2 regions of the Shewanella sp. Choline-02u-19 genome follow, and region 1 is predicted to be linked to the other one. Evidence: riboswitches for the same ligand, from Rfam matches in the RefSeq annotation. Region 1 holds a riboswitch; the other holds the start of a gene.
What was found. A riboswitch is a leader RNA that binds a small molecule or an ion and turns the genes downstream of it on or off. The one in region 1 is predicted to bind cobalamin.

Region 1 (12,467 bases):
ATTAAAAAGTGAATTTTGATGTTCAATACTGTTTATTTCTGCGGTGTTCAAATACCGCTAATTCCAAATATCAGTCAACGCATCAACATCTAAATGTTGCTCTAGTACGTCGGCTAAACGGTTCAGCTGCTGCTCTCTTATCTGGTCAACATCAATGCTGTTGGCATCTTGCATCCCCGCCCATTGCAGTAGCAGTTGGCAAGCTGCAGGTGAATCAAATAAACCGTGCATATAGGTGCCAAGAATTTGATTATCAGCAGATAACATACCTTCACTCTGCCAACGCTGAGGCTGGGTTTGTTCAGCGTCATTGACTCGCCGCGTTAGCGTTAATGGCTGCTCCAATGTCATTAGCGGTTTAGAGCGACCACAGTGAATTTCATATCCCTTGACCTCCACTTGCTGTTCAAGCAGCGACAACACGCCTTCAACTTGCAGCAGCACTTTATCATTGGTCAGTTCAGTCACCAGCGGCAGTAAACCTAAGCCTTCAGAGCAGCCAATACTGCCTTCAACGCCATCAGGGTCATCAATCAAATGCCCTAGCATTTGATAACCACCACAAATGCCCAACACCTTGCCGCCATAACGTAGGTGCTTTTCTAGTTCACTGTCCCAACCTTGCTCTCGAATAAAGTCGAGATCGGCGCGCACATTCTTACTGCCTGGAATAATGATTAAATCAGCAGGCGGTAAACATGAGTGGGCCGTATGGTCATTTTTCTGCGATTGGCTTTGAGATTGAGTTTGCAGTGACACATAATTGAAATCGATCTGGGGGTTGAGTCGTAATGGGTCAAAGTCGGTGTGGTTACTGATGCGAGGCAACACTAGCACCAGTACTTTTAATCTTGTTTGAGCGCTCTTTTCTGGCGCTGCGATTAGCGCATCTTCGGCATCTAAATGCAGATCGTGCAAATATGGCAGAACTCCCAACACCGGCTTTTTGGTGTAATCTTCCAGCCAATCTAAGCCCGATTGCAACAAGCTAATATCGCCGCGAAATCGGTTGATAACAAAGCCTTTCACCCGAGCCTGTTCTGATTCACTTAATAGCGCCAATGTTCCCACTAAGTGTGCAAACACACCGCCTTTATCGATATCAGCAATAATAATCACTGGGCAATCAACTTCTTCGGCAAAGCCCATATTGGCGATATCGCCTTCGCGCAGATTGATCTCAGCCGGACTGCCAGCGCCCTCGACAAACACCACTTCGTAATCATCACATAAGCGCTGAAACGACTGCTTAACCGCAGCCATCGCTTTGACCCGATAACCGTCGGCATTTTTGCCAAAGTAGTCCTGCGCCTCCATCTTCATTAAGGCTTTACCGTGCACAATCACTTGCGAACCAGTATCTGAACTGGGTTTTAACAATACCGGGTTAAAATCGATTTGAGGCTCTAGTCTACAGGCCACCGCTTGCAATGCTTGCGCGCGGCCAATTTCGCCGCCATCGATTGTCACTGCGCTATTAAGCGCCATGTTTTGCGGCTTAAATGGGGCAACCTTATGCCCAGCTCTAACAAACAAACGGCACAAACCTGCGACCAAGGTACTTTTACCCGCATCGGACGTCGTCCCTTGCACCATTAATACTTTGGCTTTTTTATTGTTATTATTGTTATCTAACGTCGCCACAACACTTCTCCTTTAGCCTTTCAGACTCAGCGGTAAACCCGCTGTTACCAAAGTGACTTTATCTGCAATAGCAGCAATATCTTGATGCAGCCAACCCGCTTCATCAACAAAGCGACGACTGATCTCGCCCATGGGCACAATACCGCAGCCCACTTCGTTACTGACTAAAATAACCTCTGCAGATAGCGCGGCAATAGCTTGTAAAAACTCAGTTTTAGTCGTTTGCCAATCGCTAGACGATTGCAGTAAATGATTCGTCAGCCACAGCGTTAAGCAGTCAACTAACACAATACTATTGACCTTTACATTGGCTGTTAATGCCGCCGAAAGCGCCAATGGCGACTCAATCGTGCGCCACGTTATGGCATGGTTATTACGCTGAGATTGATGCTGAGCGATACGTTCGCTCATCTCACTGTCGAGCGCCTCAGCGGTCGCAAAATAGAGACACTCTAACTCAGCGCCATTTTGACTCTCCGCTAGACGCCGAATCACGAGTGATTCAGCAAAGCGACTTTTGCCGCTGCGGGCACCACCCAAAACCAAATGGATCACCAAGACACTCCTAAAATTAACAGCAGCAGATAACAAGCCAGCTCAGCTATCTGCTGCGTAGCGCCGAGGGTATCGCCGGTATAACCGCCAATCTGCTTTCTAAACCATCCCGCCAAGGCAAATCGCACAATAAATAGACCGGAAACAATCACAATTGCTTGCATCAGCGTTAAGAGCAGCAGCAATACTGCGCCGCTAGCTAATAAAATCGATAACTCATTAACGCCTTGATGCATGGCCAACGGCTTGCTTTTACTGCTGGCATCTTCAGAAACGTACTGCTCTGAATATATTAAACTGGCCGCAGTGACTCGGCTCAGGGTATGACCGATAATCAACGCTAAGCTGACACTGCTAGGGGAAAATAACGCTAATTCGCTGAGCAATTGCCACTTGAGTAACAATGCCAATACCAGTGCTAACGCACCGTAACTGCCTAAGCGAGAGTCTTTCATGATGCTCAGTTTTGCTTCAACCGTCCAGCCGCCACCTAAACCATCGGCGCTATCGGCTAAACCATCTTCATGAAACCCACCCGTTAGCAAGACGCTAGCAATCATGGCAAATACAATCGCAATCGTCGGTGACACCCAATAGAGCATCACGCTATAAACTAACGCGCTCAGTCCCCCAATTAAGGTACCCACCAACCCAAAATAGCGACTGGCTTGATTGAGTTTATCTGCATCTACCTCAATCCATTTTGGCATCGGGATCCGAGTAAAGAACCCCATCGCGATAAAAAACAGATTAAGCTGTTTGAGCCAAGGCTGCATTTAGAAATATCCTTAAAGTAATAGATTAAAAGCCGATTAGAAGACGGTTGAGAGCAGAATAAGAGCCGATAAAAGCAAAGACGAGGAAGAGCCGAGAAAAGACCTAAAAAGCTTGAATCGTCTCAGCCTGTACCGTCTCTGCTCGCACTATCCGGCTCTTAATCGATTATCACCGTCTCAGCTTGTACCGTCTCAGCTTGTACCGTCTCAGCCTGTTTCGTCTCTGCTCGTACCGTCTCAGCACTATCCGGCTTTAAATCGGCTCTTAATCGATTATCACCGTCTCAGCACTATCCGGCTCTTAATCGACTTTTAAATCTCTATCCCTGCTTCTTCAAAGCTGGCCATTTCGTTGTAAAAATTTGCAGCCGCTTGGATCAATGGGAACGCTAATGCTGCGCCGGTGCCTTCGCCCAATTTCATGCCCAATTTGAGCAAGGGTTTGGCCTGCATACACTCCAGCATTAAGTAGTGGCCCTTCTCGTCTGATTGATGAGAGAAGATCATATAATCGCGGCAAGCAGCATTGATATTAATCGCCACTAATGCCGCCGCAGAGGCTATAAAGCCGTCAATAACCACCAGCATACTCCGCTCGGCTGCGGCCAAAATTGCCCCCGTCATCTGCACAATTTCAAAGCCACCGATACAAGCCAACACCTGCATTGGATCGTCAAGCTCGCTGTGATGTAATAGCATCGCTTGCTCAACGAGCATCTGCTTGCGTTTAAATGTCGACGCATCAATCCCAGTACCACGCCCTACACATTCAGCCGCCGGAATTCCGGTTAACACCGACATAATCGCGGCTGCAGAAGAGGTGTTACCTATCCCCATCTCGCCCAGCGCAATTAAGTTACAGCCATTTTCATGGTGCAGCTGAATACGCGCCGTCGCCATGTCAAAGCCTTGCTTCACGGCGCCAAGCGTCATGGCTGCACGTTTATGGATAGGCCCAGTTCCCGCGCCTAAACGTTGATCAATAACACCGCTGTCGCGATCAAATGGCTGTAAAACACCACAGTCAATCACCTCAAGATCTAGGCCCACTTGGCGAGTAAATACATTTATCGCGGCGCCGCCGGCCATAAAGTTTCTCACCATTTGGCAGGTCACTTCACTTGGCGCTATCGATACACCAGAATTAGCAATACCGTGGTCGGCTGCAAATACAATCAACTTAGGATTAGTGATGCTGGGACTATCTTTACCGAGCACTTTTGCAATCTGTAATGCAAGCGCCTCTAGATCACCAAGCGCGCCAAGGGGCTTGGTTTTCGTGTCAATCTTGTGTTGAATTTCGGCATCAAATTCTGCACTCAATGGCTTAATATTAAACATCTAATCTTATACTCCCATCATCCCGAACAAGGACAAATTAATACAACGGCTCAGCTTAAATCCGCTTTGCACTGCGGCCGCCTAAAATAAATAGGAAAAATACGCTACCCATCACCGAGGTTATAATGCCCACTGGTAGCTCTTGGTAACTCAATAAAGTCCGCGCCAATACATCAACCCACACCATAAATAATCCGCCAACCGCGGCGGTAAGCAATAGCGGATATCTTCCTGGAAACAGTAATCGTACTGTGTGTGGCACCATCAAACCGATAAAACCAATGCCACCACAATTGGCGACTAAAATGGCGGTGATGAGTGAACACAGTAGCAACATCGATAAACGCAATCGTCCTACGTTAATCCCTAACGTATGCGCGGTTTCATCCCCCGCACGCATCGCCACAATTTGACGTTTAAAAAGCAGAATAATCACAGTACATACCGACACGATAATCGCCGGTAATATCAATCCAAACCAACTGGCTTTAGCAAAGCTGCCTAAGCTCCAAAACAGCACCGAAGCGGCAGCTTGAGGGCTTGAAAAATACAGCAACAGACTCGCCATCGCGCCAAACATAAAGGATATCGCCACCCCAGAGAGCAGCATACGCTCAACCTGAGTCGTTAAATTGCGGCCACATAAACTGAGCACCATTAATACCGACAGGCTAGCGCCGATAAATGCGCCCAACGGCAAGCTCAGCCACAATATGCTCTGACTAAAAAGGGTTAGTACCACTACCGCGCCAAATGATGCGCCAGAAGAGATGCCAAATAGATAGGGGTCGGCTAACGGATTACGGGTCACGGTTTGCAGTACGCTGCCGGCAATCGACAATCCTGCCCCCGCAATAAACGCCAATATTACTCGCGGTAATCTCAGTTCCCACACAATGCGTTCGGTCACGCCCATGGAGCCACCCATTCCAAAAATCTTATGGCTGAAGACCTGCAACACATCGCCACTGGTAATACTTGCGGCGCCAAAACTGGTTGCCGCGAACGGGGTGATTAACCCCAGCAACAGCAAGCCAGACAGCAGCAATACATCAAGTGGCTGTTTCCAACCCGTCGCTTGCGGAGCCACTCCTAATGACCTAGGCATCAGTTGTTCCTTTATCTACGGTCACTGAATGAGTCACTGCACTCGCAACGGCTTTTGCTTCAGCGGCCGATATAACGTCACTGCGGGTATAACCATAAAAGTAACTAATCAAAGGATTACCATGTTGCGGATGGGCTTTAACTTCGCAGCACACATCAAATACCTCACCAATACGTTGTTCAGTCAACACCGCTTTGGGCGTCCCTTTTGCCAAGCAGCGGCCCTTATCAAGCAGCAATAACTCATCGCAAAGCGCACTCGCTAAATTGAGATCATGAATAGAGGTGATCACGGTAATATTAAGCGTGTGCAGTAGCTCTAATGTTTGGATTTGATAACGAATATCGAGGTGATTGGTGGGCTCATCTAATATAAGCAGTTGTGGTCGCTGTACTATTGCACGAGCAATTAATGCACGCTGCTTTTCACCGCCAGATAGGCTTTCATACGCTTGATGCGCTTTATGCGTTAAGCCGACTTTAACCAGCGCCTGCGTCACCACTTGGCGATCGCTGGCATTGGTAAATTCAAAGGCGCCCTTATGCGGTGTTAACCCGAGGCTAACCAACTGAGTGGTTGTCATCTCAAAGTGATGTGGCGTGTCTTGCAGCACCACGGCAATTTGCTTGGCAAATGCTTTGGCAGATAACACCGAGATATCTTCACCAAACAGCTGAATGTGGCCAGTGGTCGGTTTAATAAAACGATATAGGCAGCGCAGCAGACTCGACTTACCCGCGCCATTAGGGCCAATAATGCCCAGCATCTGCCCTTTCGCTAAACTAAAATTGATGTCAGACAAAATGGCTTGGCCATTTAACTGCCAGCCTAAACCGCTCACTGCCAGTACTGTTTCTAATGCCTGCTTAGACATTGAATAAACCATAAAACATTATTGAATAAACTCCCTTGAGACGCCCGCTCAAGTTGTTATCTAGTGTGAAGTGCTTATCTATCAAAAGTTAGGCTGGTATCTGACTTGAGGGCTAAAATATTGCTCTAGCGCTCATACAGTTGCGGGTACAGTCCGGACTATTAGCTTGTATTGCTTAAGCTACCGGTTCCCAATTGATGCGGTTAAGCACCTAACTTGATGACTCGTTCTTAATGACCCACTTAATAAGTGTGTTCTCTAGCGTATTTTTACGCGAGTATCACGCAGTTTACCACGCTCACCCAAATAGTAATTGAACTTGATCAATTACTATTTGGCTGATGGCTCAATTTCCATGCTATTGCATCAAACTTATCCCATATAAGTCGCTATTCCAGCCCCCAATTAAGGCTTAAGTGCTGTTGCTCGCCATCATGCAATACATCAATCACCACGGTTGCGGCATAGGGCAGTTTCAACGCGCTGTAGATCCCCGCGCACTGTTTTAATTGCAACGATTTTGCCATTAAGTGCCTGATCACGCCGCCATGAGTCACTAATACAATCACCTTACCTTGGTGCAGCTCAACGAGTGACCGCCACGCAGTATCAATTCTAGCTTCAAAGACCTGCATCGTCTCGCCATTGGGCGGAGTATGTTGCCAAGGGTTAGCCCAATAAGCATCAAGCTCGCTACTATACTGCTGATAAAGTGCGCTAAAAGATTGGCCATCCCAATCGCCAAAATTGAGCTCCATAAAAGCGGCCTGCTCAATAAAATCGATACCGTACTGCTGTGCAAATATCTTCGCGGGTAAAGCACAACGCAATAGCGGCGAACTGACCACCAGATCCGCTATCTTGTTTTGCGCCGCGACCCCGGTTTTGCTTGTTAACAGCCTCGATATAGCCCTATTTAGCTGCTCTTTTCCGGCTAAATTCAGCATGACGTCGGTATGACCGCGTAAAATATTACCACCTTCACAAGCACCGTGCCGCAGTAAAACCACTCTAGTATTTTGCATTGCAACATTCCACATATTATATTTATCAGTGACTTACATAAAAATTATCATCAATTCACACTGAAAAATTATCAACTTTTAGTACTTGCACTTCTGACATCGACTCACGTATTATGGACGTCTATACGTATAAATGTCCAAACAAAATAATGTCACGCAAGTATCGCAAATACTTAACTGATAAACACGGACAACGTTTACTGAAATTTATATTTTGCGACTCTGTAATTGGTAGGAATATTCTATGGCAACACGTACCCCAACAACTGCCCCGCATACTCAAGACACGGCTAAAAAAGTGCTAGCGGTGCTAACCCAAAAATTACAGCAAGAGATCCTGCTGCTTGATGGTGCAATGGGCACCATGATCCAAGATCGCAAATTTGAAGAGGAAGACTTTCGCGGCGAACCATTTAAAGACTGGCATTGCGATGTAAAGGGCAACAATGACATGCTGGTGCTCACTCAGTCAGCTGCGATTAAGCAGATCCATAAAGATTATTTATTGGCTGGCTCCGACATCATTGAAACCAATACCTTCAATGCAACCCGTATTGCCATGGCTGACTACGACATGCAGGAGCATTCAGCCGCGATAAACTTAGCCGGAGCGCGCCTTGCCCGAGAAGCGGCCAATGAAGTTGAAGCAGAAACAGGTCGCCAATGTTTTGTGGCGGGTGTACTCGGCCCAACCAACCGCACTTGTTCAATCAGCCCCGATGTCAACGATCCCGGCTACCGTAACGTCAGTTTTGACGAGCTGGTTGAAGCCTATGTTGAATCGATAGATGCCCTCATCGCTGGCGGCGCGGATATCATTATGGTTGAGACCATTTTCGATACCCTTAACGCCAAAGCCGCACTGTTTGCCATTGAAACCGTATACGACACTCAAGGTTTCCGCCTGCCAATCATGATCTCAGGCACCATCACCGATGCATCAGGGCGTACCTTAACCGGACAAACCACCGAAGCCTTTTACAACTCACTGCGCCATGTTAAGCCACTATCGATTGGTCTTAACTGTGCATTAGGGCCAAAAGAGCTGCGCGCTTATGTCGAAGAGCTATCAAAAATCTCTGAATGCTATGTGTCGGCGCACCCTAATGCCGGTCTACCCAACGAATTTGGCGGCTACGATGAAACCCCAGAGCAGATGGCAGAAGTCATTGAAGAGTGGGCTGAAGAGGGCTTTTTAAACATTATTGGCGGTTGCTGCGGCAGCACGCCAGAGCATATCCGCGCTATCCGTGATGCCGTGATTAGGCATGACGCCCGCGTACTACCAGACATCGCAGTGGCTTGCCGTTTATCAGGGCTTGAGCCGCTGACCATTGATGAAAACTCGCTGTTTTTAAACGTCGGTGAGCGTACCAACGTCACTGGTTCTGCCAAATTTTTGCGGCTGATTAAAACTGGCGAATATGAAGAAGCCCTCAGTGTTGCCCGCGAGCAAGTCGAGAGCGGCGCGCAGATCATCGATATCAACATGGATGAAGGCATGCTCGATGGTGCCGAGATGATGCACAAATTCCTCAACCTTATCGCCTCTGAGCCCGACATATCACGGGTGCCGATCATGATCGACTCCTCTAAGTGGGAAGTGATTGAAGCCGGGCTTAAGTGTATTCAGGGTAAAGGCATCGTTAATTCCATCTCCCTTAAAGAGGGCGAAGCCAAGTTTATCCAGCAAGCCACCTTAGTCAAACGCTATGGCGCCGCGGCAATTATCATGGCGTTCGATGAACAGGGCCAAGCCGACACTAAAGCGCGTAAAATTGAAATTTGTACCCGCGCCTATCGCGTGCTGGTCGATAAAGTGGGCTTTCCGCCAGAAGATATTATCTTCGACCCCAACATTTTTGCCATCGCCACCGGGATTGAAGAGCACGACAACTACGCCGTCGACTTTATTGAAGCGACAGCCGAAATCAAACGCACCCTGCCCCATGCCATGATCTCCGGCGGTGTGTCGAATGTGTCATTCTCGTTCAGGGGTAACAACCCAGTGCGCGAAGCCATTCACGCCGTGTTCCTCTATCACGCTATTCAAGCGGGCATGGACATGGGGATTGTTAACGCCGGTCAGCTGGCAATTTATGATGATATTGATCCCGAGTTAAAGGAGAGAGTCGAGGCCATAGTGCAAAACCTACCTTGCACTGCACTCGATGCCAACGGTGAACTGACCAACAACACCGAACTGCTGTTAGAAGTTGCCGAAAAGTTTCGTGGCGACGGTAGCCAAGTCGCTAAGAAAGAAGATTTAGAGTGGCGTAGCTGGGACGTGAACAAACGTCTGTCTCATGCGCTGGTTAAAGGCATTACTGACTTTATCGATGAAGACACCGAAGAGGCTCGAGCCGCTGCCACGCGCCCACTGGATGTCATTGAAGGTGCCTTGATGGACGGCATGAACGTGGTTGGCGACCTGTTTGGCTCCGGCAAGATGTTCCTGCCACAAGTGGTCAAATCTGCCCGCGTAATGAAAAAAGCAGTCGCGTACCTTAACCCCTATATCGAACTCGAGAAAACCCCTGGGCAGTCAAACGGTAAGATTTTAATGGTCACCGTAAAAGGTGATGTGCACGATATCGGCAAGAACATTGTCGGCGTGGTATTAGCCTGTAACGGCTATGAAGTCATTGATTTAGGCGTAATGGTGCCGGTTGAGAAGATCATCGATGTCGCCGTGCGTGAAAACGTCGACATCATCGGCATGTCAGGGCTCATTACCCCGAGTCTCGACGAAATGGTGCATAACGTTAAAGCCTTCCATAAAGCGGGCTTAACCATACCGTCGATTATTGGTGGCGCAACTTGCTCTAAAATCCATACTGCGGTCAAGATTGCGCCGCATGCACCGACAGGCGCCATCTATATCGCCGATGCTTCACGCGCCGTGCCTATGGTGTCGAAGCTGATTAATAACCAAACGCGTCAAGCCACTATCGACGCGGCTTATCAAGAATATGACGTGATGCGCGAAAAGCGCCTGTCACAAACCAAACGTAAGATCATCACCTCCATTGAAGCGGCGCGTGAAAATCGCTGTCAGCATGACTGGGAAAACTACACCCCGTTTGTGCCTAACGTCCTTGGCCGTCAAGTGTTTGATGACTATCCGTTAGAGGATTTAGTGGCACGTATCGACTGGACGCCATTTTTCCGCAGCTGGGAGTTACACGGTCATTTCCCGCAAATATTAACCGATAAGGTGGTTGGCGAAGAGGCGACTAAGCTATTTGCCGATGGCAAAGCCATGCTTAAACAGATCATCGATGAAAAGTGGCTCACCGCTAAAGCGGTTATCGGCCTGTTTCCAGCCAATACCGTTAACCATGACGACATTGAACTTTACACCGATGAGACGCGCACCGAGCTTGAGCTAACCACTCATCACCTGCGGATGCAGATTGAACGCGTCGGCAACGACAACTTCTGTCTGTCTGACTTTGTCGCGCCAAAAGACAGCGGCGTGGCCGATTACATGGGCGGCTTTGCCGTCACGACAGGTCATGGCATTGACGAGCATGTCGCCCGTTTTGAAGCAGATCACGATGACTACAGCGCCATCATGCTCAAATGCTTGGCTGACCGTTTAGCCGAAGCCTTTGCCGAGCGTATGCATGAGCGAGTACGTAAAGAGTTTTGGGGTTATGCAAGCGACGAGGTACTCGATAACGAGTCGCTTATTCGTGAAAAGTACAAAGGTATTCGTCCTGCACCAGGCTACCCCGCTTGCCCAGATCACACTGAGAAAGGCTTGCTGTGGGATTTACTCAAGCCTGACGAGACTATCAACCTTAACATCACCGAAAGCTATGCCATGTTCCCAACCGCAGCGGTATCGGGTTGGTACTTTGCCCATCCTAAGTCGCGTTACTTTGGCGTGACCAATATTGGCCGCGATCAGGTTGAGGATTATGCTGAGCGTAAGGGGATGAGTATTGAGGATACGGAGAGGTGGTTGGCACCAGTGTTGGATTATGATCCAGAGTAATTTCGGAGCGAGTCTAGAACCTCAAAGCAACCCGTTTGCTATGGGGCTCTAGGCTAGCAATAAACGCCCTCACATCATCACTTCTCCTGCATACGAAATCCACTAAGGAAAAACCTAGCTATGCACTCCTGCGCCATAAACTAAGAAAAGTTACTCATGCAAGAGTCAATTTTCAAAGAGGTATTATTAGTTAATAGTAGTGCCTTATATTGATTAATATTTCTTTCAACTTGATGCAGTAATCCTTCGGCTCCTTTTGCTGCCGAACTCTCATAAACCAAAGGTACCATCGTGAGTTCATGAGCCTGCGTCTGTGCATCGATGAACTGCAGCTGAGACCAAAATAAATTCGAAATCAGGTGAAAAAGGCAGCTACCGATACCAAGATGACGGAACTCCGGTACGACGTAGGCATACAATAAATAGCAGCAAACACCAACATGCCTCTCATCACTGGGTTGACCATCCGTATACCAAGAGTCGAGCAAGCCAACATTAAAGGTCACAAATGCCACTGGTGTTTGCTTCTTCTCCTCTAAAAAAGCCACTAATTGATATTGTCTTTGATGCCTATTTCGCGATATAGGGTTAACAGATACAAGATTTTTAAATATCTCATGGCTGACTAATTGGTTATCTTTACTTTTGGCACAAAAATACCGTTGTAAGTCAGCAATATCGGTATGAAGTGGAGCATCATAAACACTCACACAAGGGATATTTGATAATTCATCACCCCTAGCTGAGGGCGGAGCCTGAAGGCGTAAGTCTTTTTCAGCTAATGTTTGGACGAAGCCACCCTGTAGCTGAAATTGGCTAAAATCATCAAGTAAATGAAGTAAGGGGAATAGCTCTACCTTACTTTTGTTAGAAGTCATATACAGCTCCAATTAATAAACTTGTTGTTTGTATCAGGCTTATCAGTTGATAAATTAACTATCGTCTTTATTCGTTATAAAAACGTCAGGTTAAACACAAACAACACACTTCATAAACTGCTTATTCAATAACTATAGGTACAATTTAATTTCCTGTAAAACCCTTCACCCCTTATTGGATAGGGGCTGCGAGTTCGAATATCATCAAGCTATTGTAAATAAAGATGACTATCACCTTTAGTGTTCTGCTGTATAAATAAAAT
Region 2 (12,467 bases), on a different contig from region 1:
CTGTGCTAACCCTTCAACAATGGCCGTCTTACCGACCCCGGGATCACCGATCAATACAGGATTATTTTTACTACGACGTTGCAATACTTGGATCGTACGACGAATTTCGTCATCACGACCAATTACGGGGTCTAACTTGCCCTGCTCTGCTCGCTCAGTGAGATCAACGGTGAACTTTTTCAGCGCTTGACGTTGATCCTCAGCATTAGGATCATCAACCTTTTGGCCATTACGCATCTGTTCTATGGTCGACTCCATTAACGCTTTTGTTGCACCAGACTTCTTTAACGCCTGTGCTAGGGCATCACTCCCTTCGAGTGCAGCTAATACAAATAGCTCACTTGAGATAAATTTGTCTTTGCGCTTTTGCGCTAATTTATCGCACAAATTCAGCACACGGATCAGCGCTTGAGATAACTGAACATCTCCGCCCGTGCCTTCTACTTTTGGTCGTTGTTCTAACTCTTGGCTCAGTAACGAGCGCAAAGTACTCACCTTAATGCCCGCTTGGGTCAATAATGGGTGAATGGAACCGCCGTCTTGATTCAGCAATGCCATCATCAAGTGGGCTGGCTCTATAAATTGGTGGTCTCGGCCCAATGCCAATGATTGAGCATCCGAGATAGCAATTTGGAATTTATTTGTCATACGGTCGAGTCGCATCATTCCTCCGATAACTCAGTTAGGTTTGTAGCTGGGACATGCATGGCGCACCGAGTTGGAAACTCCTAATTGGAGTACTTAATCCATTCACGCTTTGATACAAACAAGAATAGGTTTGCTCTACAAGACAGTAAAGCATCTGATAACTAAAATATGGGGGCTAACCGAGCAAATTCAAGTTATTTTTTAAGCATCGAGCCAAATAAATGATGCCATTCTGCCAGTGATACCGTCGCGGCGATAAGAAAAAAATGATTCATGATCCGTTACCGTACAACGCGTGTCAGCAAAAAGGGTTTTCACACCCGCTTTGGCTAATCTGAGTTTTGCCAATCCCTGAAGATCAGCGAGGTATTTATGGCTAAGATGTTCACTTGCAGGGACAAAACAGTGCCGAGCCTCTGGATGCTTTACTTCGAATTGTTGTTTTACTTCAGAGCCAACTTCAAAAGCTCTAGGCCCAATTGCAGGTCCTAAGTAAGCAACGATCTCTTGTGGAGAATGCGAAAATTTGTTTATTGCCGCTTCAATAATACCGTCACACAACCCGCGCCAACCAGCATGAACCGCTGCGACCTCGGTTCCGTTTTTATCACACAGTAAAATAGGAAGACAATCAGCAGTCATCACCACACACACTTGGTTGCTGTTATTACAGTAGCTCCCATCTGCCTGATGGACTTTGCTGTTATCGGCATCAACAAGGTTAATACTGTGAGTTTGCTCAAGCCAAGCAGGGGCTACAGGAAGGTTTAGGCGTTGCAAAATGATTTGCCGGTTACCGTTGACGCAAGTGATATTATCACCGACATGGGCACCGAGGTTGAGGCTATCAAAAGGGGGTAAGCTTATGCCACCTTGTCGAGTCGAAAAAGCTAAGTTTACCCCCGGAGGAATAAACCAAGCTTGTTTCTCATCGAAAACATCTGTCATTAAATAACAGGTGGATTATCAATCGTATCTTGACGAAGAGCTTTAGTCAGCTTCACCATATCAGCAGGAACAGGCGCTCGCCAGCTCATCACTTCACAAGTGAAAGGATGTGCTAGTTCAAGTCGAATCGCATGCAATGCTTGTCGTCTGAAAGCCATATAGGTTTCAAAAAAGTCTGGCGCAGCCCCTTTTGGAGGACGCGGTCGACCTGCATAAACAGGATCACCGACCAATACATGGCCGATATAAGCCATATGCACACGAATTTGGTGTGTACGACCAGATTCTAGGCGAAGGCGTAAACGCGTATGCAGTCTGAACTTTTCAGCCACGCGATAATGTGTCATCGCCGGCTTGCCATTGTGCACTACAGCCATATGTGTACGTTTGCTTGGGTGACGATCGATAGGTTCATCGACTGTACCGCCCGCAATAATCCCACCGAGAACAATCGCTTCGTATTCACGAGTGATCTCACGAGCTTGCAGTGCCGTAACCAAATGAGTTTGTGCTTCAACTGTTTTAGCCACAACCATTAAACCGGAAGTGTCTTTATCCAAACGATGCACAATACCTGCTCGCGGTACCAACTCGATACCAGGGCAATGATGCAGTAATGCATTCATTAGCGTACCGTCTTGATTACCAGCACCAGGATGTACTACTAGACCTGCTTGCTTATTGATAACCAAAATATGATCATCTTCATAAATAATATCAAGATCTATCGCTTCGGCTTTTGCGGATGTTTCCTCTTCCAGTGTTGCATCTACGACGACGTCCTGACCTTCCAGAACTTTCACTCTGGGTTTATCAGCAACTGTGCCATCGATGTATACTGCACCGGACAGAATCCACTCTTTAATGCGTGTTCGCGAGTAATCAGGGAACAAATCAGCCAGAGTCTGGTCCAATCTTTGGCCTGATTGTGTTGATGTTATCTCGCTTTTTAGTTTAATCTCTTGAGTCATATGAACCGTACCCACGTTTCGGGGTCCAAAAATGTTTACTATCTGTTACAATCGGATTGTTTCTATTTTATCGTGAAATGGAAAAATTCATAACTATAACTTTAAAAGAATCGAATTCAAGTATGCATAAATTTGCCAAAAGTGTTGCTGTAGTGCTAATTTCGCTTGCTGCTACGGCCTGTAGTAGTAAACAGGGCGAAGATCCTGCAATGATCAAAAGTTCACCTGAAGTGCTTTATTCTCAAGCAAGAACCTCTATGGAGCTGGGAAACTACAGCAAAGCAGTTCGTTCTTTAGAAGCTTTAGATTCCCGTTTCCCGTTTGGACCTCATAAAACACAAGTCCAACTCGATTTAATATTTGCTTACTACAAGCTTGATGACCCAGCTTCAGGCATTGCTAACATCGACCGTTTTATTAGATTAAATCCAACACATAAAGATATTGATTACGTTTATTATATGCGCGGTCTTGTCAATATGCAGTCTGATCGCTACCTTTTCCACGACATGTTAAATATCGATAGATCTGATCGTGATCCTAAAGCAGCACAAGATGCATTTAAGGATTTTGACAGACTGGTTAAGTCTTATCCAAACAGCAAGTATGCAGCAGATGCGCAAAAACGCATGCAACACTTAAAAAATAGACTAGCACTTTACTCGATCAAGGTAGCTGAATACTACATAAAAATGAATGCATGGAGTGCAGCCGCTATTCGTGCCCAGCTAGTAATGGAAGGTTATCCTGGTACACCGTCCACCGAAAGAGCTTTAGAGATCATGTCTAAAGCATATGGTGAGTTAGGACAAGATAAGCTTAAAGAGCATGCACTTATGGTCATGAAAGCTAACTTTCCAAGCAATAAGTTACTCGCGAAACAGTAATTAATAACCGTGTTTTATGACTGGTTATAAAAAATAAAGGCCTCAAATGAGGCCTTTATTTTTTTTAATAGATTTACGAATGTTGGTAAACAAATCCACCATATAAGTATTTAGTTGCCTCTGCGCCTAATATCATCACTTTGTCACCCGTTTCTAATACGCCAGAATTGATCAGTCTAGAGAGGCTGACCCATATTGCCGCTGAGCCTAAATTACCCAGCCATTTAGCATCGTTAATAACACGACTAGGTTCAATGCTCAGCGCTTCAGCTAAGAGAGTATCAATATGACCGTTCGCTTGGTGAGGTAAAATAAAACGAAAGTCATCAAGATGGTGTCCATGAGACTGCAGAGCCGCTAATCCAAGTTCAAATAATTGGCTGCCCTGCTTCCTAACAGCCGCAGTATTATGGTGAAACCTCGCCATTTGCTTATTAGCAACATCATTAGAACCACCATCAAGATAAAAGCCAGCGTCTTTACCAATGCCGATATGACCTAAATAGATATCAGAAATAATCCCAGAGGCACCGTTTGCTTGCTCAATAGGGGCCAACACTACCGCTGCAGCACCATCTCCCATTTGCACATAATTGACTAACTGTTCAGTATCGATAAATCGATTATCCATATCAAAGAAGACCGACCCCGTCTCACAGCCCACTATTGCCACTGGTTGCTGATTAACAGCACAAAAGGCAGACGCTATCTGCAGACCATTGGCAAAACCGGTGCAGGCTTGGCGTAATTCTAAATAAGGACCATGGTATGCCTGTTTGTCTGCTATCCACGCAGCATTTGGAGGCACCTGAGTATGGGGTGTGCATGTATGGGAAAGCAGATAGTCTAGCTGCTCCATTTCAACGTTTGCCGCGGCAAGTGCCCCCTTTAACGCTTGTACACTCAGCTCGATACTCGTCGGTGACGGCGCACTGGTCGCGGTATCAAGATTGCGGGTTAAATGTCGCCCCTGTATGCCAATTCTGCGAGCAATTGCTTTGGCTTTTCTCGCAGTTAGTAAGCCACATTGATACTTGAGCTTTTCAAGCAGCAGTTCGTTACTAATGTTGGTATGAGGCAAAGCGTGAGCGATCCCTTTTAAACACAGCGAATGCTTTGCAAATTTTACCGCCATTTAGCCTCCAGTTTTTGATTAAGTCTATCCAAACAGACCCCCATTGACTCAAATGCATCGCCTTGAGTCTGCAGTAACGTCATCAAATCACCCACGACGTACTCATGCTGATGGGAAAATTGATTCAACGTTGCTCCAAGTGCTATCGCGTGTTTACGGCTAACGTAGACATGCTTTGCTTCATCTTTCTTAATGAGGCCACACAATTGAGAAAAGCGATGTTCCTCGCCTAAATGGCAATGTTCAAACGCTTGCATAATATGGGTGACACAGGTATCTAATATGGCAATTCGGACAAAATGTTCACTGTAAGTACTCACCCGTCCCAGATGCGCATAAAAGCGTTTTGCTTTTCTTTGCACTTGAGTGAACTCGGGCAATTCACTCAATGAATGCGCTACCTGTTGCAGTGCAATATCATGACGATGCTCGTCCGCTTCGACATCTTGTAAGCAGACCACTAAAGAATGCTGGTGCTCTGCGGCTAAACGCTGGATCTCACTGTTAAAAACTAACTGTGCCGACTGTTCACCGCACAGTAATAAGGGTAATAGGCGACTCATTGCATCTGTTTGAGTATCGCTAAATTGCACTGGCTTGTGTTGAGTATCTCCGAGCCAACACATGATCCGCTGACTATTTGCAGTCAAAGCTGTATTAGCCCCTGTAACAGGCTTAAGCGGAAAACAGCGAGTAAGTACCTTAGTCTGCATGCTTTCTCCTTAATATCCAGCGCTGGTAAAGCACAGGTAACATCAAAACATCAAAGCCCCAAGCAAATAGCACCACCAAACAAGAGAGCAAACTCAGTTGTGAGATAGGCGCAAAATCAGACATTAACCCGATAGAAAACCCCAAGGCGATGGCAAGCGTGGTAAAGGTGATCACGGGTAAGACTTTGCTTAATGCATCCCACATCACAGTAGTGTCACTGTCACCGCAATCTTTACTGGGCAATCTAAGCATCAAATGCAAAGTATCGTCGACAATAACGCCCAGCATCATCCCCAATACAACCGCGGTACCGAGGCTGATAAAACCACCATTGAGTTGCCATAGAGCAAACACCCACAGTAAGGGTAAAAAATTAAGTAATAGTCCCATCAAGCCAAAGACTAACGAGCGTTTCAATATACTGAGCAGCGCCGCTAGCGCAAGTAACGCCACACCGAATGAAATCAGCATATTATTAGCATTGTCGATACTGAGATGGGCAAACAATAAATTACTGCCAAGAGACGGGCTGACATCAATATTTTGAGCATTGCTTGCTAACCAAGTATTCACTTTAGTTTCAAATACCACCAACTCCATCGCTGTCATTGGCACTAAATACAAGGTCACTAAACTGGCATTCTTGCGCTTATTTAGTTCGCTTTGTAAGCGTAATTGCACGACTGACTTTTCAGTTAATAAACGCTTAAACTGGTTCTGCCCCATACCGGTACTTTTGATCCAATCACCCAGATGCTGAACCTTATTAACCTCAGGTTGTGCTTTTAGATAACGAGCAAATTTATAAATAAAAGCCAATTCAACTTTATCAAGCTGAGCACCTGCTTTACTACTAACAACATAGTGTTGTAAGTTGATCCCCGCAAAGTACTGTCGCATTTTTTGACTAGATACTGTGAAGGAGTTATTCGATTCGAAGTAACCTAAGGGGTCATCATTGAGGGTTAGCTTGGATACGCTTATCAGTGAGAGAACACTAAGCAATACAATCCCAAGTATTACAGCATTGGGTCTTTTTACATTATATTTGGCGAGTGATAGTACTGAACCAAAGTTCATTTCAGTCTGTTTAGTGGGCTTAGAAAAACCAGCAAAGTAGATTAATGTGGTTAGGCTTAATAGGTAATTACACAGAACCGCAAATGCTACCAATAAACCAAAGCTCTGTATGGGTGGCGATGGGCTAAACATTAATAAGCAGAAACCCAATATGGTAGTCAAGGTAGAGTAAAATAGTGGCGCTTGATTGACGCTAACGCTGTGCTCAAGTGCTTGAGTATTTGACTTACCTAAGTTGATTGCACGCCGCCAAGCAAAATAGAGATGAGATGCATACGCCAAAGCCAGTGTCACAATAATCACAGGGACAAAGGCGCTTATCGCAGCCAATGTTAGCTTTAACCAAGCCGCGATGCCTAAGGTCAAAATAAGGGTTATAACGCTATTAAGACATAACGCAGTAATCCACACTTTTTGCCTGATAAAAAGCGCTGCCATCAAAAAGATAATACCCAATAACGAGGGTGCAAACCAAAGTAAGTCATGACGTAGCACTTTGGCATATTGCCAATTTAAGGCATGCGTGCCGTTGAGATAACAATTTACATTCATTGGCAGCCAGAAAGCACTTGTTGCAGCATCGATTTCATCAAGTGTGCTCATCAACCACACACTGCGCGTAGCAAAGGATTTAGACTGTGCCTCATTTAGTTTTAGTTGTAATAGTATGGCTTGGCCATTTTCCGATAAAACAGACGCTAGGCGTGGATGTTTTTTATAATTAAGTATCTTATCCGCGCTAGCATCACCTTGAAGAAACTGATTGTAGCCCTGAACACTTAATACATTTGGATTGCCTTTTAACTGTTCTATAAAGGTGAGAAGAGGTTCAGTAAGCTCCGCTTCTCGCCAATCTTGCTTACTTTCAAGTAGTAGCCATAATTGGTCGTGGCGTTCGAAACTATCGTTCATCTGGTTAAACGCTACAAACCGAGGATCGGTTGGTGAGAAGTAATCACTAAAGTTAACATCGAGGTTGAGTCTATGCAGACCTAACAAAGAGAGCAGGATCAACAAAATGATACTGACAAACAGTCCTAATGGATGGCGCTGAATAGTCCAAACAGTTCGAATGTGAAGCCCCAAACAATTTCTCCTCGTCGATCTTTTTCTCTGTATAAAGACAAGACCGTGGAAAGGCCTAATAAATTCACATAACTTTAACATTACTTCATCGTAACGCTACCAAAGTGATCCATTGCAATGAATCGCTTAGTTCTGCAGCTAAACGCTGGATAATTCAACGTGCGAACAAAAGAAAGCACCATTTAGCAAAAAATAGTTGACTCAAATCAGTAAAAGCCTTTTAATAGCGCCGTTGCCCGAATAGCTCAGTCGGTAGAGCAGAGGATTGAAAATCCTCGTGTCCCTGGTTCGATTCCGGGTTCGGGCACCAATATTTAGTTTAGGTGTAGCAACATTTAGACCAGAGTCTAAGGCAAGTAAGACCTTAAGTACTCAACATGAAACCTCGCCTAGCGAGGTTTTTTTGCATCTGCCATTTGAAAACCGCGAACACAACCAACCCAGCCTCAAAACCGGTATGCCGGACTCAGATAGCGCTAGACTCACCACGAGCTGCAGATACAAAAAAACCAGTCACCTTGATGACTGGCTTTATTTTACTTAACTCTGGCTGAGCTTCTACTGCACGCTCTATTACAGTGCGTTGTAACTCACGCTGAAGAAGACTTCTCTTCCAGGGCTGAAGTAGTTTGCCACTGAGACAATCTCTTCATCAAACACATTATTGGCTTTTAAACGCAGTTGCCAATTATCAGTCACCTTATACCCTAGCCCCAGATCTAACTGATGATATGCGTCCAAGTATTGGTCGTAGCCTGCGTATCGCTTGCCTTGATAATGATAGTTAGCCAACAGATCAAAATCTTGCCATTGATAACTCAACGAATAGTTAAACTCATTCTCGCTACGGCCAGTAAGTGCCTTTTCAGTCGCTTTATCTTCAGTATCTAAATAGGTATACGCTAACTGATGCTCTAGGCCAAACAAGCCAAACTTAGTAAAAAATTCAGCGCCAGTGATTTCGGCATTGTTAACATTAGCAGGTTTCCAGATCTCCCAACCGTTATCGCCAATGATCCCCGTAGGAGCCCAAGCAATTAGGTTATCGATGTCGTTCTTGAAGAAGCTGACATAAGCTTGAACATCATTACGTCGATAGTTCAAGGTCATATCGTAACTTTCAGATGTTTCTGACAACAGTTCAGGATTACCTGAACCAGGCCAGTACAGGTCATTAAACGTTGGCACCTTAAACGCTGTGCCGGTTGTTGCCGACAAACGCCATTGTTCATTAAACTGGTAAGCCAGACTTAGGTTATAAGTCGTTTCGCTATCGACATTTTCTACGTCATCATAACGAACTGCGACTTCAGCAAGTAGCTTCTGCCATTGCTTCTCAACCAACAGATAAGCACCAACGATGTCGCGGTCATTTTGCGCGTAATCGCCAAGCACAGCTTCATTTGACCAATCAACGCCACCGCTTAAATTCAAGCCATTTCCAACGAGGTATTGATTGCTCCAATTCACTTGCTTACGCTTAGTTTCATATTTGGCAATTCCGGCAGCCACGTTATCACCACGGAAGTTCTCGTTATAATCTCGAGACTGGCTAAACGTCAACTTACTGGTATATTTTCCGCCAGTATATTGCGTACCTAAATTCCAAAGGTAATTGGCATAATCAGACTCATCCACACCACCACTGCCATAAATATCATCAAATTGATTGTTGCCTCTGTCGTATTGACCGCTCCAGAGTGCCTGCCACTGCTGGCTAAGTAATTGTGAACCTTTAAGTGATATAGAGGTACGGTCGTAACCATCAGCATCATTTTCAGATTCTGCACCGTCATAAACATCATAGCCATTTGATTGCTCACGACTTACAACTAGTGTGCTACTGCCCTCCCCGTGCTCCATTCCAAAACCAGCTGAGCCACGAAGATAATCATTAGTACCGTACTCAGCACCAACAAAGCCTTCGCCGCTTTTAAGTTGGCGAGTAAATATTTGAATCACGCCACCAATGGCATCACTGCCCCAAACAGAGGCTCTAGGTCCTTTTAAGACTTCTATACGCTCAATATTTTCTGGCGATATGCTGTTGAAGCTAACCGAGCCAAGTGTCGCTGAGCCCACTTTTACGCCATCAACAATAACTAAGACATGACTTGAGTTACTGCCACGAATGCTAACTGAAGTGGTTTGACCCGCTCCACCATTACGCGTGACGCTTACGCCCGGCAGAATTTCTAAAACGTCTGCAATAGATTTGGGATTCAGACGCTCTATCTCTTCACGTTCAATGGTATTAATGACGGTAAGTTGCTGATCAGTCGTTCTGTCAAAACGTGCACCGGTGACAGTGATCGTTTCGTCAACGACAAGTTGTTGGCTGGATTCTGCTGCCAGTACAGGCAATGCAGTTAAGCTGAATACGCCGCTGATAAGCAACGCAATTTTAGATGGTTTGATACCCATTTGCCCTTGACTCCTAAAGGAAAACGGGGCAATGCGTCACGGAATGACAAATAGTTAAGCGCTAAAACTCCATCGCTACATTTGCACACTGCCGCACTTCGAGATCTGCCCGCCGAAATCATCGAAATCACTTTACAGGCCGGTCTCCGGACTTAGGTTCTATATCGATTTAAGTATCGATATGCGAATACAAGCTTTAATACGCCTGTCTCTCACCATTCACCGTTGCGGGGGCAGTGTCAGAATTTAACTGACTTCCCGATTATCCTTACTCAACATTTAAGCTGAAAGTTAAGGCACCAATAAAGTTGACTAGTTAGTTATTTTTAATTGTTGTTACACTGCAATAACCTTAGGTTACCGCTTTGTGCGCGCATTATAGACGTCTATACGGTTAAATGTCTAACTTATCAAAAAGCGATTTGTTCTAGCTTAGATTACAAATGTTCAACCGAGAAAATCTGCAGATAACGAAAAGGGGCCGGCTTAACCAAAAATGCTCGCTAATACTTTAGTTTGAGCCATTTATGTTTAACTCTAACAGTGACAAATGGCTCAAACGTAAGACGGGACGTATTATTTATAATTAAGACCTGATAATTGAAAAGCTAACCCCAGTACAAAAGTACGACTAAGCGCCTAATGCGTTAATTTAATTTGAAGGGCGTTATCGCAGACATGAACTCACGATAGTTAGCTCTTTCAACCGGTGCAGATGTTGAAGTGAACTCCTCCCCTCTCATAGACTTATGAATAAGGTACAGGTCATTTTCGCCTTTTACTGCAGTGTAATGGCCAATTTCACCTAAGTGTTCTAGCGCTTTATAAACGTTAGCTTGTAACCCATTAAGGTGCGTGTTGGGCATTCGAGTACAGCCCATAATGGCACTTGCCGTCTGATGGCCATCAATGAATTCGTCATCTACACGTTCATATAACACGTCGCCATAGCAGTTATCTCGATAAGCCTCCGCCATCGTATCGAGAAAATCGCTAGGCTCTATATTGGCAGACAAATCTTTAAAACCTTGAATACACACCATAGAAGACCAGTTTCGTAGCTGTTCGTTTTTAGGTAAGAATTCAGCTGTAAACATGCCATCCTCTGACTGAGAAAAAGCTAATTTCCAATCATGTGGTAGGTAAAAACTCAGTTTTTGACTAAAAATAGGCAGGCGTTTGGCTATTTTGTCGATCGCCACATCTACATCGTCGGATGCATAAAGACTTTGCGAAAAACTGAAATAGAAAAGTACTGAATAGGAAACCCAGCACCGAAGCTGACTTGCTTTCATACCTTTACAATCCTTGTTTAGGGTATTAATTGCGCAACATTCTATCGTTTATCAACGTAAAGTGGTACATAAAAGAGGATTTTCAACAAAAATAATCGTTCGGTAGCGTCACTGCCAGTAACTCTGCCGTTATGAGCAATGCCGGTTAAGCAGGCTACGACCAAATTACCCCCATTATCAGCCTAAATAGCAACGTCAGCCTCACCGCTAACACCGCCCAATAGCAATAAGTATGATTTAACCATGCCAAAAGCCAGCCATAAAAAAACCTAGTGCGAACACTAGGTTTATATCAGCGATAAAAAATTAACGCACCCGTTATCGGCGGTTGATAACACTCTGATTCAATACGCTGAGCATTTTTTCGGTATCATCCCAACCAATGCAAGCATCTGTGACGCTCTGACCATAACAAAGCGGTTCGCCTTCTACTGGATCTTGACGACCTTCAACCAAGTTACTTTCAACCATCACACCAAATATTGACGCTTCACCCGCACTGACTTGGCCAGCAACATCATCAGCAACCGACATCTGCAATGCAAACTGCTTACAGCTATTAGCATGGCTAAAGTCGATCATTATATTGTTAGGTAGGCCGGCTTTATCTAACTGCTTATTTATTTCAACCACATGTGCAGCACTATAATTTGGCTCTTTACCACCGCGCAAAATGATATGGCAATCAGGGTTACCCTTAGTTTCAACAATCGCTGAATGACCGAATTTAGTCACCGATAAAAAATGGTGTGGAGCATTGGCTGCGCCAATCGCATCAATAGCGACTTTAATCGTGCCATCGGTGCCATTTTTAAATCCAACAGGGCTTGAAAGACCAGAAGCTAGCTCTCTATGTACCTGTGATTCCGTGGTACGTGCGCCAATGGCGCCCCAACACATTAAATCGGCAACATACTGTGGCGTGATCATATCAAGAAACTCACCCGCTGCAGGTAAGCCCATATCATTCAAGTCGAGCAATAGCTTGCGTGCTGTGCGCAGGCCATCATTTAACTTAAAGCTGTTATCCATGTTTGGATCGTTGATGAGACCTTTCCAGCCAACGGTAGTACGAGGCTTTTCAAAATAGACTCGCATAACGATCTCTAATTGATCTTTATATTGCTTACGTAACTCCACAAGACGTTTACCGTATTCAACCGCAGCAATAGGATCATGAATAGAGCATGGGCCAATAACCACTAATAAGCGATCATCTTTTTTAGCCAGAATATTGTGGATGCTTTCACGCGCATTAAATACGGTCGCTGATGCGTTC

Region 2: linked by a shared signal. The riboswitch ahead of CXF83_RS06745 (TonB-dependent receptor domain-containing protein) and the one ahead of CXF83_RS18865 (ABC transporter ATP-binding protein) in region 1 are both predicted to bind cobalamin.

The regions. Positions count from the first base shown of each region.
Region 1 is NZ_PJBE01000013.1:2,794,843-2,807,309, forward strand. It holds gene CXF83_RS18840 (cobyric acid synthase) at 58-1,596, opposite strand; gene cobU (bifunctional adenosylcobinamide kinase/adenosylcobinamide-phosphate guanylyltransferase) at 1,657-2,199, opposite strand; gene CXF83_RS18850 (adenosylcobinamide-GDP ribazoletransferase) at 2,196-2,975, opposite strand; gene cobT (nicotinate-nucleotide--dimethylbenzimidazole phosphoribosyltransferase) at 3,288-4,316, opposite strand; gene CXF83_RS18860 (FecCD family ABC transporter permease) at 4,372-5,424, opposite strand; gene CXF83_RS18865 (ABC transporter ATP-binding protein) at 5,417-6,298, opposite strand; cobalamin riboswitch at 6,373-6,526, opposite strand; gene CXF83_RS18870 (histidine phosphatase family protein) at 6,688-7,323, opposite strand; gene metH (methionine synthase) at 7,568-11,326, shown strand; gene CXF83_RS18880 (hypothetical protein) at 11,467-12,204, opposite strand.
Region 2 is NZ_PJBE01000012.1:1,064,747-1,077,213, reverse strand. It holds gene clpB (ATP-dependent chaperone ClpB) at 1-663, opposite strand, end outside; gene pgeF (peptidoglycan editing factor PgeF) at 850-1,596, opposite strand; gene rluD (23S rRNA pseudouridine(1911/1915/1917) synthase RluD) at 1,596-2,567, opposite strand; gene CXF83_RS06770 (outer membrane protein assembly factor BamD) at 2,690-3,454, shown strand; gene CXF83_RS06765 (3-oxoacyl-ACP synthase III family protein) at 3,528-4,589, opposite strand; gene CXF83_RS06760 (hypothetical protein) at 4,580-5,302, opposite strand; gene CXF83_RS06755 (efflux RND transporter permease subunit) at 5,292-7,469, opposite strand; tRNA gene CXF83_RS06750 (tRNA-Phe) at 7,704-7,779, shown strand; gene CXF83_RS06745 (TonB-dependent receptor domain-containing protein) at 8,043-9,893, opposite strand; cobalamin riboswitch at 10,014-10,212, opposite strand; gene CXF83_RS06740 (hypothetical protein) at 10,541-11,188, opposite strand; gene aroG (3-deoxy-7-phosphoheptulonate synthase AroG) at 11,507-12,467, opposite strand, start outside.